4 regions of the Nonomuraea sp. NPDC059194 genome follow, and region 1 is predicted to be linked to each of the others. Evidence: riboswitches for the same ligand, from Rfam matches in the RefSeq annotation. Region 1 holds a riboswitch; each other region holds the start of a gene.
What was found. A riboswitch is a leader RNA that binds a small molecule or an ion and turns the genes downstream of it on or off. The one in region 1 is predicted to bind cyclic di-AMP.
Positions count from the first base shown of each region.

Region 2: another riboswitch for cyclic di-AMP. It lies ahead of ACFXJ8_RS21325 (coiled-coil domain-containing protein); the one in region 1 lies ahead of ACFXJ8_RS35860 (hypothetical protein).
Region 3: another riboswitch for cyclic di-AMP. It lies ahead of ACFXJ8_RS15700 (D-alanyl-D-alanine carboxypeptidase family protein); the one in region 1 lies ahead of ACFXJ8_RS35860 (hypothetical protein).
Region 4: another riboswitch for cyclic di-AMP. It lies ahead of ACFXJ8_RS39645 (C40 family peptidase); the one in region 1 lies ahead of ACFXJ8_RS35860 (hypothetical protein).

Region 1 is NZ_JBHZBH010000042.1:12,537-17,248, reverse strand. It holds gene ACFXJ8_RS35890 (DUF1707 domain-containing protein) at 1-396, opposite strand, end outside; gene ACFXJ8_RS35885 (DUF5302 domain-containing protein) at 476-679, shown strand; gene ACFXJ8_RS35880 (roadblock/LC7 domain-containing protein) at 957-1,331, shown strand; gene ACFXJ8_RS35875 (hypothetical protein) at 1,333-2,337, shown strand; gene ACFXJ8_RS35870 (roadblock/LC7 domain-containing protein) at 2,367-2,738, shown strand; gene ACFXJ8_RS35865 (hypothetical protein) at 2,762-3,133, shown strand; cyclic di-AMP (ydaO/yuaA leader) riboswitch at 3,611-3,745, shown strand; gene ACFXJ8_RS35860 (hypothetical protein) at 3,904-4,712, shown strand, end outside.
Region 2 is NZ_JBHZBH010000017.1:25,986-30,697, forward strand. It holds gene ACFXJ8_RS21305 (AI-2E family transporter) at 1-827, opposite strand, end outside; gene ACFXJ8_RS21310 (50S ribosomal protein bL37) at 937-1,014, opposite strand; gene ACFXJ8_RS21315 (DeoR/GlpR family DNA-binding transcription regulator) at 1,150-1,929, shown strand; gene galT (galactose-1-phosphate uridylyltransferase) at 1,926-2,987, shown strand; cyclic di-AMP (ydaO/yuaA leader) riboswitch at 3,054-3,194, shown strand; gene ACFXJ8_RS21325 (coiled-coil domain-containing protein) at 3,198-4,151, shown strand; gene katG (catalase/peroxidase HPI) at 4,242-4,712, opposite strand, start outside.
Region 3 is NZ_JBHZBH010000010.1:115,855-120,566, reverse strand. It holds gene ACFXJ8_RS15715 (DUF6002 family protein) at 1-399, opposite strand, end outside; gene ACFXJ8_RS15710 (hypothetical protein) at 422-1,480, opposite strand; gene ACFXJ8_RS15705 (hypothetical protein) at 1,807-2,022, shown strand; cyclic di-AMP (ydaO/yuaA leader) riboswitch at 2,253-2,395, shown strand; gene ACFXJ8_RS15700 (D-alanyl-D-alanine carboxypeptidase family protein) at 2,408-3,325, shown strand; gene ACFXJ8_RS15695 (ABC transporter ATP-binding protein) at 3,403-4,173, shown strand; gene ACFXJ8_RS15690 (hypothetical protein) at 4,158-4,712, shown strand, end outside.
Region 4 is NZ_JBHZBH010000055.1:12,017-16,728, forward strand. It holds gene ACFXJ8_RS39645 (C40 family peptidase) at 552-1,118, opposite strand; cyclic di-AMP (ydaO/yuaA leader) riboswitch at 1,216-1,359, opposite strand; gene ACFXJ8_RS39650 (3-isopropylmalate dehydrogenase) at 1,460-2,512, shown strand; gene ACFXJ8_RS39655 (branched-chain amino acid aminotransferase) at 2,722-3,819, shown strand; gene ACFXJ8_RS39660 (dienelactone hydrolase family protein) at 3,923-4,501, shown strand; gene ACFXJ8_RS39665 (hypothetical protein) at 4,505-4,712, opposite strand, start outside.

The DNA of each region.
Region 1 (4,712 bases):
CTGCCCGCCGTTCAGCACCGCGTCGCGCAGGTCGATCTTCCCGCCGCCCCAGAACGCGACGCCGGTCAGCAGGCGCGGCGCCCGCCAGATGCCCGTCCGCTTGAAGCCGCCCATGACACCGACCGCGACGCCGCTCGCCTTGTCCGATGCCATCGAGGAGCCCGACGCCATCGAGGAGGCGAAGGGAGCCGAGGGCGAGGGAGTGGGGAGGTCGTGGGTGAGGAGGTCGAGCTCCGCGTAGGTCTTGGCGGTGTAGACCTGGTCGAGCCGCTCGTGGAACTCCTCCATGCCCAGCCGCCCGTCTCCCGCGGCGGTACGGAGGATCTCGGCGGTGCGCTCGCGGTCGAGGTCGGCGGCGCGCATCTCGCGGGGGTCGCGCTCCGGCAGGGAGGTCATGGTCAAAAGCCTAGACCGGTTTCGCGTGGTGCGTGGCCTCGTGCGAAGCTGTCTGTGTCCCCAAGACCAGGAGGTCCTGATGGCTGAAACACCGGCGGAACCCGAGCCCATCGAGGCTCCCGAGGATGAGCTGAAGCGGAAGTTCCGCGAGGCGCTGGAGCGCAAGAACAACGCGCACGCAGACTCGGTTGCGGGCGGCAAGGGAAAGGATCCCTCGAAGATTCACGGCGCCCATGGTCCCGCCTCGAGCAAGCGGACCTTCCGTCGTAAGAGCGGCGGCTGACGCCTCAGGTTCCAGGGTGGGTACGGCGATGCCGTACCCACCCTGCTTTTTGTTGTGCTGAAACGATTCACCCTCGGGCCGAGCTGCGGTGAAGCACAACGGCGAGAGAATATGAGAAACATTCTCAATAGTCGCGTGGCGGAATAGCCTTGCCACTCTGGAGGGCTTTTTCGCTCCTCTGGCTATAAATATCCATAACCGTGGGCTTGTCCCTTCTTATAGCGACCCCGCATCCTCCTACGCTGTCCCGGTCAGCGCGATGGTGAGGGAGGGTTTCGTGCTGGGACTCGATGACTGCCTGGCCGAGGTCATGGCCATACCCGGCGCCCTCGACGCGATGGTGGTCGACCACACCAGCGGCATGGCGGTGGCCGCCAGCGGAGGCGAGGGCCTCGACACCGAACGCGCGGCGGCGGCGCTGAGCGAGGCGCTGCGCCACACGACGGACGGGTTCGCCCAGACCTCCCCGGATGGAACGATCCGCGTCGACGAGCTGTTCGTCACCACCGACAAGGGCCACCACCTGATCCGCCACCTGACGACGCCGTTCGAGGGGGCGCTGGTCCTCTACGTACGGCTGGACAAGGAACGGGCCAACCTCGCCCTGGCCCGCTACCGCCTGCAGGCCATCTCAGGACAGTTGACCAGGTGACATGCCCGCACTGGACACGCTGCTCGCCGGACTGGCGAGGGAACGCTCGACGGGCGCCCTGCGCGTCGGGCGGGCCGGAGCGATCTTCATGGACGCCGGCCGGGTCACCTACATGGAGTGCGCCGACACGCCGAGGGCCGAGGACGTGCTGATCGCCAGCGGCAGGGTGTCGGCGCCCGCCCTGCGCAGGGCGCAACGGGAGGGCGGCGGCGCGCGCCTGGTCGAGGACGGCATGCTCACCAAGGGCGAGCTGCAGCACTGCGTGCTCGGGGCGGTGCTCGACGCGGCCTACTTCCTGCTGCCCGTCACGGGGACGCGGCCCAAGTTCCGGCCGGGGGAACGGCACTGGCTGGGGGCCCACTGGTACTTCGAGGTCGAGGAGGTCGTCCGGGAGTGCGGGCGGAGGAGGGCTCAGTTGGCAGGGATCTGGCCGTCGGCCGAGGTGGACACCGCCCCCGTGACGCCGGTCAGACGGCTGCCCGGCCACCGCGTCGTACTGAACGACCTGCAGTGGGAGATCCTCGTCCACGCCGACCGCGCCGCCACCCCGCTGGAGCTGGCCATGCGGCTCGGCAGGCCCGGCTACTCGACGCTGCTGGCCGTACGGCGGCTGGCGGCGGCAGGCCTGCTCGCGCACCCCGAAGGCGCGCACCCCGAAGGCACACCACACCCAGTCGGTACGGCACGCCCGGACGGGATGGCGCGTCCGGACGGGATGGCGCGCCCCGACGAGATGTCGCGCGCGGAGGCGATGACACGCCTGGACGGCATGGCACGCCCGGACGGGATGGCGCGCACGGAGGGGGTGGCGCGTGCGGAGGGGGTGGCGCGTCTGGAGGGCATGGCGCGGCCGGTGCTGCCCAGGCGGCTCGGCCGGGCCGAGGAGCCGCGGCCGCGGCCCAGCCCCGAGGCTCCGACGCTGCCCCTCGGGCCCGTGGTGACCGCGGACCCGACCGACATCAACCTGCTGATCCGGCTGAAGAAGGCGCTGGAGGAGCTGTCGTGAGGTTCCCCTCACTCAGAAGGAGGCCACCGGTGGAGCTGCGGGAAGAGGTGCTGAGAGAGATGGTCCTCCTGCGTGAACGCACTCCCGACGTCAGCGGGAGCATCGCCTGCAGCGTGGACGGGCTGACCATCGCCAGCGACCTGCCGAGCGGCAACGTCGAGCAGACGGCGGCGCTCTCGGCCGCGCTGCTCGCGCTCAGCAAGCGCATGGCCGTCATGGCAGGCAAGGGCGCCCTGGAGGAAACCCTCATCTCGGGCACCGCGGGCTTCGCCGCCTTCTACGCGGCCGGTCCCACGATCGTCCTCACAGTCCTGGCTGAGCCCGGTACCAACCTCGGGCTGCTGCGACTGGAGGGTCGCAAGACGGCGGCGAGCGTCGCCGCCATCGCATCGCGAAAGTGACTCAATCCACACGGAGGAAACGCATGGCCAGCATGGACGTCTCTCTCAAGGAGATGATGGCGATCGACGGCGCTGTCGGCGCCGTCGTGGTCGACTACGGCAGCGGCATGGCGCTGGGCGCCCTGGGCGGAGCCAAGGACCTGGACCTGCAGGTGGCGGCCGCGGGCAACACCGAGGTCGTCAAGGCCAAGTTGCGCACGATGGACTCCCTCGGCCTCAAGGACACCATCGAGGACATCCTCATCACGCTGACCGGCCAGTACCACATCATCAGGCCGATGACCGGCAGGGGCGGCAAGGGACTGTTCCTTTACCTCGCGCTGGACCGGGCCAGGGCCAACCTCGCGATGGCGCGGCACCGGCTGCGCGCGATCGAGGAGAAGCTCGAGGTCTGACGGACCGCGCCCCGTGTCCGCGGCGCGGCGGACACGGGGCGCCCCGTACGGCCAAGCAAAGCCGCGCCATCAGGGCCGCGCAAAGCGAAGCCGCACCACCAAAGCCGCGCAAAGCGAAGCCGCCCCACCAGGGCCGCGCAAAGCAAAGCCCGCCAGGGCCGCGCAAAGCGAAGCCGCCCCGCCAGGGCCGCGCCACCAGACCCGTACCGCTGGGGCCGCGCCCCTCGACGCCGTGACCAATCCGGCGTTCAACCAAGACTTTTTCATGATTTTTCGCCATTGATCGAATTACCGTGCCGGTCCCTGCGAAACCCGTTGTTTCGCAGGGGTTTCCGTGCCTTCTGCGCCTGTCGAATCGTGACGATAAAGGGTAGATCTTCTTTCCGATTCATGGCTTTGCTTTTGCCTTTGGGGTGGTTTGCCCCTAGAGTCCATTGCATTACCGAGCGGTGACCGAGCTCTTCACCAGGGAGAGTCGGCCGGTCGGCGCCGAATCCCGCGAACGCGGGAACCGGGGACCCATCTCCTTGGGGTGAATCCGGCCCAGTGCCGGTAGGGCATCTCCACGCCCGAACCCGTCAGCTAACCCGGTAGGCGAGATGGAGAGGACCATACTCGTGTACTTGCACCCCCCGAACTGAGCGGCGCCTTCTTCCCGCTTCCTTCGCGCTCCCTTTTTGCGTAGCGACTGTCAGGCCCATGCCCGGCTACGCCTTTGCCTGATCTTCATTTGAGCGCGGATCTCCCTATCCCTCGCACAAAGGACTTTCATGACCCGCCGCTTCGGCATGCGCGTTTCCGCCCTGCTCGTCACCACCACCCTCGCCGCCGGTACCGGCGCCGCCGCCGCTTTCGCCGAGCCCACCGCCCCCGACATCAGCCAGGCCACCGAGCAGCGGACCCTCCTCCAGGGATCCACCACCGCCTCCTACTACTGGGACGACGCCTCCGGCCGCGCCGGTGACACCGGTCTGCCCGCCAGTGGCATCTCGATGCGCAAGGGCCTTGCCGCCAGCCCGAGCTGGCCCCTCATGACCGAGGGCTACGTCATCTACAAGGGCAAGAAGGCCCCGTTCTTCGTCGGTGACCGCGGCCCCGGCAACCCCTCGAACAACGGCATCATGCTCGACCTCGACGCCAAGACCTTCGCCGACCTCACCGGCGGCAGGTTCAACCCCAACAGCCTGATGGTGAACGGCAACGGCGGTCAGGGCCACATCAAGGTCCAGTACGTCATCACCAAGTGGGGCGACGGCGTGGGCAAGAAGAACCACCCGGTCGCCTTCTCCAGCGGCGCGTGGAGCCGCAAGGACAGGAACCCGGCCAAGCCGCCGGTCGACCTGCTCGCCGTGGCTGAGAAGAAGAAGGCCGCCGAGGCCAAGAAGGTCGAGGTCGTCGCGAAGAAGGACGAGAAGAAGGGCGACGAGCAGGGCGGCGCGGCCGTCGAGCCCGCAGCCTTCGACTCGGGCACCACGACCACCGCCGCCCGTACCGAGACCAAGGACGAGAACGGCCACACCGGCACCGCGCTCGCCCTCATCGGCGGCCTGGCCATCGTCGGTGGCGCCGGCTACCTGGG
Region 2 (4,712 bases), on a different contig from region 1:
TGGATCACCGACTGGATGACGAAGTTGAGCACGCAGTAGACGACGATCACCCAGAGCATGGTGATCCAGCCCGAGTCCAGCAGGGCCAGCAGCGCGGGCGGCACGAGGCCGAGGATGAAGCCGATGTTGGGGATGTAGTTGGTGATGAAGGCCAGCAGCCCCCACAGCAGCGGCAGCGGCACGCCGAGCAGCCAGAGCGCGCCCGCGTCGAGCACGGCCACGATGAGGCCGAAGATTGTGGAGACGATGAGGTAGCGGCACGTGCTCTTGGTGAAGTGGGTCAGCGCCCGCACGACCTCCGGCCTGGTGTCCTCCAGCTTGCGGATGGCCGCCTGCATGGGGCCCGCGTCGAGGCTCATGCCGTACACCAGCAGGAGGATCAGCACGAAGGCGGACACGACGCCGAGCAGGCTCGACAGGAACCCCTGCACCAGCGGCACCAGCTTGCTGGGGTCGAGCGCCTTGACCGCGGCGCTGATCTGGTCGGTGGTGATGCCGAGAGTGGCCAGCCACCGGGTGACGCCGGTGACCATCGCGTTGTACTCGTCGGTGTAGGCGGGCAGCAGGCTGGCCAGCTGCGCGACCGAGACGACCAGTGAGGCCACGAACGCCAGCAGCACCAGGAGCACGACCAGCAGCGGCACGGTCATCAGCACCCAGGGCGGCGCGCCGCGCCGCTTGAGCCACGAGCGCAGCGGGCTGACGGCGATCGTCAGCGTCAGGGCCAGGAAGGCGGGGCCCACGATCGCGCTGGCGCTCCTGAGGCCACCAAGGACGATCACCGCGGCCGCGAGGCCGATGAGGATCCGCAGTCCACGCGACATCATGCGTCTCACTATGGCGAGCGCCGCCGGTGGAAGCAGGTCACCGCGCCGGGGCTTGGGCCTTTCGCGAGGGAGGTGAACATCGGGTACGAGCCGTACCCGATGTCATACCTCAGCGAGCGTTGGGACGCTTGCCGTGGTTGGCCGCCTTCTTCTTGCGGGCCTTGGTCTTGCGTGCGCGCTTGGCCATGGCTTATCTCCTCACGTGATGATCTCAACCTCTCGCATGAGCGTCGCCGGGGACAAGGGCTTCGCCAGATTCCAGTCCCCATGTTTCAACATGCTTGTGTCATAATTTGGTGGAATCTGTTGGAAGGAGGGGCACGTGCTCGCACCACAGCGGCAGCAGGCGATCCTGGAACGCGTCCGCCGCAGCGGCGGAGTCCGGGTGGCCGATCTCGTGCGCGAGCTCGGCGTCTCCGACATGACCATCCGCAGGGACCTGGAGGCGCTCGCCGAGCGGGGCCTGCTGGAGAAGGTCCACGGCGGCGCGACCATCAACGGCCCCGGCTCGACCGAGGAGCCGGGCTTCGCCGCCAAGTCGATGCGCCAGCAGCCGGAGAAGGACGCGATCGCCCGCAGCGCCGCGGCGCTCGTCGGCCCCGGCACCGCCGTCGCCCTGTCGGCCGGCACCACCACGTGGACGTTGGCCCACCACCTGGTCGACGTGCCCGAACTGACCGTCATCACCAACTCGATCCCCGTCGCCGACGTCTTCCATCGCAGCCCGCGCGCCGACCGCACGGTCGTGCTGACCGGCGGTGTCCGCACGCCGTCCGACGCCCTGGTCGGCCCGGTCGCCGTCGCGGCCATCAGGCGGCTGCACGTCGACACGCTCTTCCTGGGCGTGCACGGCATGAGCGTGAAGGCGGGCTTCACCACGCCGAACCTGCTGGAGTCGGAGACCGACAGGGAGCTGGTCGCCTCCGCGCACCGCCTGGTGGTCCCCGCCGACCACACCAAGTGGGGCACGGTCGGCATCAGCACGATCGCCGAGCTCTCGGAGGCCGACGTCGTCATCAGCGACGCCGGCCTGCCGGAGGAGGCCCGGGCCGAACTGGCCGAGCGGGCCGGACAACTGATCATCGCGGAGGACCCGAAGTGAAGCGCACCATCGCGCACCTGGCCGACGGCCGAGAGCTGATCTACTTCGATCGGCGCGACGACGCCGACAGGAGCGCGATCGACGAGCGCGAGCTGCCGCCCAGGCCGGTCGCCTCCGAGCTGCGCTACGACCCGCTCACCGAGGAGTGGGTGGCGATGGCGGGCCACCGGCAGACCCGCACCTTCCTGCCTCCGGCCGACGAGTGCCCGCTGTGCCCGTCCAGGCCCGGCATGCTCACCGAGATCCCGGCCGCCGAGTACGACGTGGTCGTCTTCGAGAACAGGTTCCCCAGCTTCTCCACCAACCTGGGCTCCTACACCGACCCCGGCGGCCTGAGCGAGGTGCGCCCCGGCGTCGGCCGCTGCGAGGTGGTCTGCTTCACCTCCGACCACGACTCCTCCTTCTCCGCGCTCTCCGACGACCAGGTGGCGCTGGTCATGGAGGCGTGGGCCGACCGTACGGCCGAGCTGTCGGCCATCCCCGGCGTGGAGCAGGTGTTCTGCTTCGAGAACAGGGGCGCGGAGATCGGCATCACGCTGGGGCACCCGCACGGCCAGATCTACGCCTACCCCTACGTCACCCCCCGCACCCAACGGCACTTGGCGGCCGCGGCCAAGCGGCCGAACCTCTTCGCCGACGTGCTGGCCGCCGAGCGCGCGGGCGAGCGGGTGGTCGCCGGCAACGAGTTCTGGACCGCGTTCGTCCCCGCCGCCGCCCGCTACCCGTTCGAGGTCCACCTCTACCCGCACCGCCAGGTGCCCGACCTGGCCGCCCTCACCCAGGAGGAGCGCGCCGCCTTTGGCCCCGTCTACACCCGGGTGCTGCGGGCGCTGGACGGCCTGTTCGGCGTGGTCATGCCGTACGTGGCGGCCTGGCACCAATCCCCCGTACGGCAGGGCCGTGACCTGGCCTATCTCCACATGGAGCTGTTCAGCATCCGACGGGCCCCGCAGAAGCTGAAGTACCTGGCGGGTTCGGAGTCGGCGATGGGCGCGTTCGTCAGCGACGTGCTGCCCGAGGAAGCCGCGCGCCTACTTCGATCACAGGTAGATCACTAATTTGTCTCCGCATGGAGTCGCATTACCGGACATTTACCACTAACATCCCTTTTGTCGGCTTTCACGCCGGTCACATTGCCTAATCCTGGGCGCGTTGCCCAGGAGCCGGGGACCCACCAAGAACCTGGGGTGAATCCACGTCTGTGGTAGGGCCGCACCTCCCGCCCGAACCCGTCAGCTAACCCGGCCGGCAGACGGAGAGGATCGTTCGTGGCGTCCCCCACGTCCCGTTTCGCATGCGGCGCGCTTGCCGCACTGTCCCTCATCATCGCTTCCGCGAACGCGGCATCGGCTGCCCCCAAGCCGTCCGAGCCCACGTTGCGGGCCGAGCTCAAGCAGCTCAACACCAAGGTCGACAAGCTCATCGAGCGCTACAACGCCAAGCGGGTCTCGCTGGCCAAGGCGCAGAAAGCCGCCAAGGCAGCCCAGGAGCGGCTGGCGGCGGTCGAGCAGACCCTCGTCAAGGCCGAGGCCGAAGCCTCCAAGATCACTGAGTTGCGTTACCAGGCCAGCACCCCCGACCTGCCGACGCTGCTCTACACCCCCGACCTCAACTCCGCCGCCCTGCTCGAGCAGATGAGCGCCGAGCAGGACGCCGTGGTCAAGAACGTCACCGCGGCCCGCGACGCCAAGAAGCAGGCCGCGGCCGAGGCGACCACGCTCGCCGACCGGATCGAGACGGAGACCGCCCAGGTCGCCGACGACCGGAAGGAGGCCGAGGGCATGATCAAGGACATCGAGAAGAAGCTTGACAAGCTCGTGCCGACCGGGACCGGGCGCAAGGCCGACGGGAGCTGGGCACCCGAACTCCCGACGGGCTCGGAGAACATCACGCCGCGGACCGAACTCATGCGCGACACGATCAAGAAGACGTTCGCGATGCCGTTCACGGTGGGCTGCTACAGGTCGGGCGGCAGCGGCGAGCATCCGCTCGGGCGCGCCTGTGACTTCATGTTGAGCTCGGGCGGCTCGAGGCCGACGGAAGCCAACAGGACGCTCGGCGACCAGGTCGCCGCGTGGGCGATCAAGAACCAGAGCCGCCTGGGCATCAAGTACGTGATCTGGCAGCAGCGGATCAACAGCGGCAGCGGCTGGCGGGCGATGTCCGACCGCGGCAGCGTTACCGCCAACCACTACGACCATGTGCACATCTCGATGAACTGATGCTGCTTGTGCTGGCAGTAGCCGGGGCAGAGCGATCTCAACGAGCCCGGTCGATCACGATGACTCGACCGGGCTCGTCGCGTGGAGAGGTCAGGCGAGGTCGAACCGGTCGAGTTCCATGACCTTGGTCCAGGCTGCGACGAAGTCGGTCACGAACTTGTCGCGGGCGTCCTGGCCGGCGTAGACCTCGGCGAGGGCTCGTAGCTGGGAGTTGGAGCCGAAGATGAGGTCGACCGCGGTGGCGGTCCACTTCACCTCATCGGTGGCCACGTCGCGGATCTCGTACACCTGCTCGCCGGAGTCCGATGCCTTCCACCGGGCGCCCGGGGAGAGCAGGTTGGTGAAGAAGTCGTTGGTGAGCACGCCGGGCCGGTCGGTGAGGACGCCGTGCCGGGTACCGCCGAAGCTGGCTCCGAGGGAACGCAGGCCGCCGATAAGGACGGTCATTTCGGGCGGGGTCAGGTTGAGCATGTAGGCACGATCGACGAGCAGCGTCTCCGGTTGGGTCTTCTCGCCGGAACGCAGGTAGTTGCGGAAGGCGTCGGCCCGCGGCTCGAGGAC
Region 3 (4,712 bases), on a different contig from region 1:
CAGGGCGGTGCCCTTGTTGGCCGAGGTGGGCGAGAAGATCGTGATCGGCTCGCCGTACCTGCGGATGTACTCCACCGCCCTGGCCACGATGAGCAGGGAGGCGAACGTCTTGGTGGTGCCGGTGCCCGGGTTGCCGGTCAGGTCGAGCAGCGACAGCCGGTGCCCGCCGTACGTGCCGAGGGCCTGCCAGCTCGCGGTGGCGACGGACAGGTAGTCCCGCACTCCCGCGTCCAGCTCGGGCAGCAGGAAGCCGGGGGAGAAGGCGGAGCCGCCCTTGACGGGGGCCGGGTCGTCGACGCAGGCGGCGATCGCGCGGGGCAGCCGGTCGTAGAAGTCGACCAGCAGGTTCGCGCTCGCGCCGGTGGACGGCGTGGATGCGGGCAGGACGGAGTTCGGCATCGTTGACGGACCTCGCTGGGCTTCAGAGAAACGGGGGACGGTCGCGCAGCTGGGCTCTGAGCTGGTGGAGCTGGCCGGTGACCTGGTGGAGCTCGGCGACGGGGAAGTCCGTCGGCAGGTCGAGCTCCGGATGGGTGGGGCCGGTGAACCGGACGCGTTCGCCGTCCACCACGACGCCGTCGCGGATCGCGCATCGCTGGTTGAAGGCGACGGCGTCCTCCAGCGCCAGCCCGTCGGGCAGGCGCAGCTCCAGCCGGGCGCCGGTGAGCCGTACCGGGTAGCCGCCCGGCAGGCCGAGCGGTCCCGGCAGGCTGGTGTGCGTCTCAGCTCCCGACAGCAGGCCCAGCACGAGCGTGGCGGCCGACAGGCCGGTGACGTGGTTGAGCTCGGACCTGTCGGCGGCGCGCTGGGCGGCCAGCAGCTTGCCGACCTCGGTGACGGGCTCGCCCTCCAGCCAGGCCATGGCCTCGTCGGCGTCGCCGTCGTCAGGCTTGTGCAGGTGGACGTGATGGGCGAGCACACGCAGCCGCCGCTGGTCGGGTAGGCCCAGCGCGGCCTGGAGGCTGGCGGCCAGCAGCCCGACGTTGCCGACTCCGCACAGCACGGGCACCCCCATGGCCGCGAGGACCGGGTTGACCGCGTCGGGGAAGCAGGCGTTCACGAACCAGGCGGCCGGCCGTACCGCGGCCAGCGCCCTGCCCGCGCACAGGGCCAGCTCGGCCTGGAAGGGCAGGGTCAGCCCGAACCCGGCGTGCCGTACCAGAGAGGTCCAGGCGGAGGGGGCGGTCGTGCGCTCCCACGGGGACTGACTGGAGGCGGCCAGGAAGAGACCGACAGGGGAGAGCCGGGACAGCAGGTCGGCCAGGGCGTCGTCACTGGACAGGTCCGCCGTCCGCGCGTGGAAGGCCACCGGCGCGTCCGCCAACGCGGCGCGCGCGGCGCCCACGTAGCACACTTCGGCGGCCCGCTCCTGGGTGCGGCCCACGACGACGACGTCGAGGGGGGTGCGGGTGATGGTGGCCAGGGCGTAACACAGGCCACGGGCGAGCCCGCCGGTGCCGATGACGACAAGGGTGGGCACGCCTCGCACTGAAGGGGTGGTCCTCGTCAGAACGGCGCGCTCCTCGAACAACGGCTGAGGGTGTCAACGGTTGCGTGTTCGTCCGCTTGGGGTTCCAAGCGGTGATCATTCTGGACACCCGGTCATGCACCTGTCAACGAGGACAAGTCCCTATTTATGGGGGTTTTTCGCAACTATTTGGGGTCATCCCAAAACCCAAGAAAGCGGCAGAGAGAGTGGGGTTTTGAACCCCGCCGCAGGTCGCGCCCACGGGGGTTCCGCAGGGTGGTTGACCTGTGACTTTGTGGCATGAGCGGCGCTGATCGCCGCAATGGCACAATGCGGGCATGCGATGCACCCAGTGTGACGGCGCGGACCTCGAGCCGGGCTTCGTCGAGGATGCCGGCGAGCATTCTCAAGGGTACGCGCGCTGGATCAGGGGCCCCCTGGAGCGCGGGCTGTTCGGCGGCGCCAGGCGGCTGGGGAAGACCCGCTGGATCATCGACGCCTACCGTTGTGTCGGCTGCTCGCACCTCGAACTGTTCGCCCGCCCGAAAGACTGAACCGGCGCTGAGCGAGCGCATGGTCCGCGGTCGGCGGATCGGGTGCGCGTCGACCTGGGCCCCGCGAGCCCGAGGGCCTGTCCGCGGTGTGATCCAACACGGCTGCCCCCATGGTTATTTGCCTCTTTTGTACCGTTTAGCTACCTTTGGGGAGTTGTGTAGCGACTGGTCGACACGTTCGTTGCCATCGCATTGCCCGGACCGCGCGTCTCCTGAGGTTCCCCCAGGACGACGCTCGGCCGCCGAATCCGTCTCCACGGAACCGGGGACCCACTTCCCTTGGGGTGAATCGGACGCCAGCTCAGCTGCGTCCGTAGGGCACTTCCCAGCCCGAACCCGTCAGCTAACCCGGTAGGCGGCATGGAAGCAAGGAGCAAACCCCTTCATGCCCACCCACCTCAAGAACCGGCTGAGCCACGCGCTGCTCGGCGTCGCCATCGCCGCAGGCGCCGTGACCGCCGTTGGCACTCCGGCGCTGGCCGGCACTCAGGCCGGCTCCGTCGTCTCATCGGCCCCCAGCGCCCACGTCGCGGACATCTCCGCCGACGCCCCCGTCGTGCGCGGCCGAGCGGCCCACGTGATCGACGCCAAGACCGGCAAGGTCTACTTCAGCAAGAAGGCCGACCTTCGCGTCCCCGTGGCCAGTATCACGAAGGTCATGACCGCCTACACGGTGCTGAAGGAGGCCAAGCCGACGGACGTGGTCGAGGTCACCGCGGCCGATGTGCGTTACGCGTCGAAGGGCGGGGCCTCGGTGGCGTACCTGCGCGCCGGTGACCGGCTCACCGTGGAGAACCTGCTGTACGCGCTGCTGCTGCCCTCCGGCGCGGACGCCGCCCACGCGCTCGCCCGCACGTACGGCCACGGCGTCGACGCGTTCGTGGCGAAGATGAACGCCAACGCCCGCGCGCTCGGCATGAAGGACACGCTGTACGTCAACGCCGACGGGATGCCCGCCAAGGGCGGCGGCTACTCCACCGCGGGTGACCAGGTACGGCTCGCGCAGGCGGCGCTGGACAACGAGGTGATCAAGAAGGTCGCCTCCACCCGGTTCCGTTCCGTCCCCGAGACGGCGGAGCACCGGGCCTACTCCTGGCGGAACACGAACCGCCTCCTCCGCACGGATGGCGCCATCGGCCTGAAGACCGGTTTCACGCGCGCCGCCGGCTACACCCTCGCCTTCGCCGCCGATCGTGACGGACATCGGCTGGTAGGCGTGCTTCTCGGAGAGTCCAGCTCCAGCAGCCGCTTCCAGACCGCTGGGGCGCTCCTCGACTGGGCGGCGACCAACAGCCGGCTCTGACAGGCGACCATTTCCACCAGGAAGCGCGCCCGCTATGGTGGCAAAAGTGATCACCCCCCACCCGAGGGAGGAATCCTTTGCCACCATCGCGGGACGGGACGGCACTCCACCTGAACGGCCTCGCCAAGGCGTTCGGGGAGAAGATCGCCGTCGATCACGTCGACCTGGACGTACCCAGGGGTTCCTTCTTCGGGCTCGTCGGCCCCAACGGCGCCGGCAAGACCACCACCCTGTCGATGGCCGTCGGCCTGCTCAAACCGGACGGCGGCAGCTCGTCGATCTTCGGCGTCGACGTGTGGACCGACCCGTCGCAGGCCAAGAAGTTGATCGGCGTGCTGCCGGACGGGCTGTCGATGCCAGAGCGCCTCACCGGGCGCGAGCTGCTGCGTTTCACCGGCCTCTTACGCGGGATGGACCGCAAGGACGTCGAGCGCCGCGCGGGCGAACTCCTGGAGGTCCTCGAACTCGACCAGGCCGAGCGCACGCTGGTGATGGAGTACTCCACCGGCATGCGCAAGAAGATCGGCCTCGCCTCCGCCCTTCTGCACGCCCCCAAACTCCTCGTCCTGGACGAGCCTCTCGAAGCGGTTGACCCCGTCTCGGCCGCCACCATCAAGGTCATCCTCCGGCGTTTCGTCGAGGGCGGCGGCTCCGTCGTCTTCTCCAGCCACGTCATGGCCGTTGTCGAGCAGCTCTGCGACCGCGTCGCCGTCATCGCCGCCGGAAAGGTCGTCGCCTCCGGCACGCTCGAGGCCGTCCGCGACGGCTCCAGTCTGGAGGACCGCTTCGTCAGCCTGGTCGGCGGCCAGGTGCCCGAGGTGGGTGACCTGGCGTGGTTGTCCTCCTGATCCGGATGAAGCTGGTCGTCCTGCGCCACTCCATGACCGGTCAGCGCGCCACCGAGATGATCAGTGGTGGCCTGTTCGGGCTCGTCCTGGCGGCGGGCACGATGCTGCTGGCGATCTGGGACTTTCCCGTCGCCTCGCTACCCTTCGACCTGCTCGGCGCCGTCTTCGCCCTGTGGACCGCCGGGTGGTTGCTCGGCCCCGTCCTGTTCGGCGGCGGCGACGAGACGCTCCGTCCCGAGCATTTCACCCTGCTGCCGGTCAAGCCGCGCCGCCTGGCCTCCGGGCTCCTCGGTGCCGCGTTCGCGGGCCTCGCCCCGTTGGTCACGATCGCCGCCTTCGCCGCGCTCGTCGTGGTCGCGGCGACGGCCGGGCTCGGCTCGGGCGCCGTCGTCGTGGGCGTCGTCGCGGCCGTGCTGCAACTGGTGTTCTGCGTCCTGGCCTCGAAGCTCGGCACCGCGGCGCTCGCCCAGATCATGCGTTCCAAGGGCGGCGCCGCCCTGGCCGCGCTCATCAGCGCCGGCATCCTGGCCGTGCTCAAC
Region 4 (4,712 bases), on a different contig from region 1:
GCGGTGCCCGTCCAGGGGACGCTCCTCGGGGAGCTCCCGCGCGCCGCCGCAACGGCGTCTCAAATAGTGAGATGTTCGGACGCCCAACGAGACAGCCCGGAATGTGCCAGGTACTTTGGAATGGATGCGCTGGGTGCTCGTAATTCTTACCTGCCGCGACGGGGCCTGTTAGGGCAGGTCGACTACCCGTCGCGGTGAGCGGCGTTGCGTCGGCCTTAAGTCCCCATTCGTCTGGTCCGTGATCCGGACCCACGAGTTCAGGCCCGGTCGGATTCGCGACCGGGATCCGACGTCCGATCCACTCGCGTCCGCGAAACGAGTTGAGTCACGTGTACGACATGTATCCATGGAACCGCGCCGAAGACCATGACGAGGAGGCGGCGGAGGCCGTCCAGACCGCGCTGGATCGCAGGGACAACGGCGGCTCCCCCTTTCCCCGCTGAACGGGACCACCCGGTGGAGTTCCCCCTGCTCCACCGGGCCGTCCCTGCGCGCACGCGTCAGCCCGGGAACCCCTGGGGACGGTGGCTCCCGGGCTGATGAATGGGAATCTAAAGAGTGGCCCGTAGTGACAGCGGGGCCGACTCGGCCTCGCTCTCGGCCTCGGCCAGCTCCCGCGCCTGCGCCACGCCCTTCGGGTCGGGCCGTACCGCGCCGACGAACGCCTGCCGGCGCCACGCGCTGAGCTTCTCCTCCTTCACCACGTCACCGGTGCGCGGCGCGTGCACCATGTAGCCGTCCTTGGAGATCATTCCGACGTGCCCGAGGTTGCTGAAGAACACCAGGTCGCCGGGCTTCAGGTCCTTCCACTCGATCTTCTTGTCGAAGGCCCGGTACTGGTCGCGGGCCACACGGGGAAGCTGGATCCCCGCCTTCTGGTAGGCCCTCAGCATCAGCCCCGAGCAGTCGTAGCCGCTGGGGCTGGTGCCGCCCCAGACGTACGGCGTGCCCTGCTTGGACATCGCGAACTTCAACGCGATCTGCCATGCGGGCTTGGGGGTCTGCTTGAGCTGGGCCTTCTTGATGTCCGCTCCGGTGAGGGTCACCGTACGGGCGGGGTCGGCCTGAGCGGGCCTGGTGTCGCCAGGTTGGACCGGCTGGCTCTTGGGGGGCTTCACCTGGATGGGGGCGGCCGTCGCGGGGGAGGCGGCGGCGGTTGATCCTACGGCGAGGAGGCCGCCGACAACGGCGGCCGTGATGATCCGAGACAGGGGAATGTCCTTCCACGGGGCCGACCGGGTTAGCTGACGGGCTCGGGCGTGGAAGTCGCCCTACGACATGGGGATGCCGATTCGCCCCAGGGGGGAATGGGTCCCCGGCTCCGTGCGGACGTCGCAGCGGATTAGGCTGGCAGGGACTCTAACGAAAGGGTCAAAAGACCGCAATCCAGACAAAACGGAATGTCCGGACCTTGAGATGCGGTGTTCGCCAGCCGAGACGAGCAGGTAAGGTACCGGCCATGGAGTCGCGCAACATTCGTCTGGCCGTCATCCCCGGGGACGGGATCGGCACCGAGGTCGTCGCCGAAGGGCTCAAGGTCCTGGAGGCGGTCGGCGCCAAGATCGAGACCACCCACTACGATCTGGGCGCCACCCGCTACAACGCCACCGGTGAGACCCTCACCGACGAAACCCTGCAGGAGCTGCGCGGTTACGACGCCATCCTGCTCGGCGCGATCGGCGACCCGAGCGTCCCGCCGGGGGTGCTCGAGCGCGACCTGCTGCTGCGACTCCGCTTCGAGCTCGACCACTACGTCAACCTGCGCCCGGTGAAGCTCTTCCCCGGCGTGGAGACCCCGCTGGCCGACACCACCGCCGAAGACATCGACATGGTCGTCGTCCGCGAGGGCACCGAGAGCCTCTACGCGGGAGCAGGCGGCGTCCTGCGGCGCGGCACGCCCCACGAGATCGCCACCCAGGAGTCGCTCAACACCGCCTACGGCGTCGAGCGCGTGGTCCGCTACGCCTTCGCCAAGGCCGCCGAGCGCCCCCGCAAGAAGCTCACGCTGGTCCACAAGACCAACGTGCTGACCTACGCGGGCGACCTCTGGATGCGCACGTTCAACCGGGTCGCCGCCGACTTCCCCGACGTCACGACCGACTACCAGCACATCGACGCCGCCTCGATGTTCTTCGTCAGCCAGCCTGAGCGCTTCGACGTGATCGTGACCGACAACCTGTTCGGCGACATCATCACCGACATCGGCGCCGCCATCGCCGGCGGCATCGGGCTGGCCGCCAGCGGCAACATCAACCCCGACAGGACCGCGCCCAGCATGTTCGAGCCGGTCCACGGCAGCGCGCCCGACATCGCCGGCCAGGGCAAGGCCGACCCGACCGCCACCATCCTGTCCGTCGCCATGATGCTCGACCACCTCGGCCTGACCGAGGAGGCGGCCCGCGTCGAGCAGGCCGTCGCCGACGACATCGTCGAGCGCCTCGCCGGGTGGGCCGGCCGTACGACGCACGAGATCGGCGACGACATCACCGCACGAGTATCCGGCGGCGCCTGACCGCCTGCCACTCCAGCACCAAAGGCGGCCTGGCGCCCTTCGGCCGGGTCCAAACTGTCCGGGATCCGGCGAGCGTGTAGCCGCCTGGATACCACAACCAACGCCTGGCGGCTCGCGAGAACGCCAGGCGTTTGCTGTAAGTTCCCGTTACCCGGTTCATCGCAAAATGGACTCAGGGCAAATCTCGCGAAAAGAGAAGGATTTCCGTCATGACCACCGCTCAGAAGCTCAGCTTCGATGTGCAGCTCTCCGACCACGCTCGCACCGCGGCGGAGCGTGAGCAGGTACTGGCGAACCCGGGGTTCGGGCAGACCTTCACCGATCACATGATCTCGATCGACTACACCGAGGGCAGGGGCTGGCACGACGCGCGGCTCATGCCGTACGGGCCGCTCGTCCTGGACCCCGCGACCTCCGTCTTCCACTACGCGCAGGAGCTGTTCGAGGGCCTCAAGGCCTACCGCCAGGCCAACGGGTCGATCGCCACGTTCAGGCCGTACGCGAACGCCGGCCGCTTCAACGCCTCGTGCCTGCGCATGGCCATGCCCGAACTGCCGGAGGAGACCTTCGTCGAGTCTCTCGAGCTGCTCGTCCAGGCCGACCGCGAGTGGGTGCCCACCAGCGAGGGACACAGCCTCTACCTGCGGCCCTTCATCATCGCGACGCAGGTCGGGCTGGGTGTCAACTACCCCTCCAAGACCTACAAGTACATGGTGATCGCCTCGCCCGCCGCCTCCTACTTCACCGGCGGCGTGCAGCCGGTGTCGGTGTGGCTGTCCACCGACTACACCCGCGCCGCCCCCGGCGGCACCGGCGCCGCCAAGTGCGGCGGCAACTACGCCGGCGCCTTCGTCGCCCAGCGCGAGGCCGTCGAGCGCGGCTGCGACCAGGTGGTCTGGCTCGACTCCCACGAGCACAGGTACGTCGAGGAGATGGGCGGGATGAACCTGTTCTTCGTCTTCGGCGAGAAGCTCTTCACCCCCGCGCTGACCGGCACCCTGCTGCCCGGCATCACCCGCGACTCCATCCTCTCCCTGGCCGCCGACCTGGGGCTGGAGGCCGAGGAGGGGCGCATCTCCATCGAGGAGTGGCAGGCCGGGTGCGAGTCAGGCGAGCTCACCGAGGTGTTCGCGTGCGGGACGGCGGCGGTCGTGACGCCGGTCGGATCGGTCAAGGGCGCCGACCGCGCCTGGACGATCGGCGACGGCACGCCCGGCCCGGTGACCCTGAAGGTGCGGGAGGAACTGCTGGGCATCCAGTACGGCACGCGCCCCGACACCCACCACTGGATCCACAAGCTGTCGTAGCAGGACCCGCCTGGGCTCCGGGCCGGTTTCCGGGCCGGAGCCTCCGCGACGGAAAATGTCGGGGGCACCGGCGATACTCGCTTTCTCGACGAAGGGAAACGATATGGCTGACGTGCTGCTGTTCCACCACGCGCATGGGCTGACGTCCGGCGTGCGCGAGTTCGCCGAGGTGCTCAGGCGGGCCGGTCACACCGTCCACGTCCCGGACCTGTACGAGGGACGCGTCTTCGATCAGCTCGAGGACGGCGCCGCCTACGCTCAGGAGACCGGGTTCGGCACGATCATCGAGCGCGGGCGGGTCGCCGCCGAAGGACTTCCCGGCGAGCTCGTCTACGCCGGATTCTCCCTTGGTGTCCTGCCTGCGCAGTTGTTGGCCCAGACGCGAGCAGGGGCGAAGGGCGCGCTGCTGATGCATGCCTGTGTCCCGGTCTCCGAGTTCGGCGACGCATGGCCGGAGGGCGTCCCGGTCCAGATCCACGGCATGGACGCCGACGAGTTCTTCGCGGGGGAGGGCGACCTCGACGCGGCCCGCACGCTCGTCGAGACGACCACGGCCGCCGAACTGTTCCTCTACCCCGGCGACCAGCACCTGTTCGCCGACAGCAGCCTGCCTTCCTACGACGAGCAGGCCGCCACGCTGCTCACTGAGCGGGTGCTCGGCTTCCTCGACGGCGTCAAGTAGCCGTCACTTTCCCTCCGGCTGCCACTTCAGCCGGGCGATGCCGGGCTTGGTGGGCAGGGTGCTCCTGCCCACCGGACGGCCGAACGCGTACTCGACCCGGTGCATCTTCCACTCACCATGACCGGTCTCCAGCACCTCCGAGTAGACGGGCAGCCGGGTCACGGGGTCGATGTAGCGGACGATGTCCATGCCGGACCGGCCGCTGGCCAGC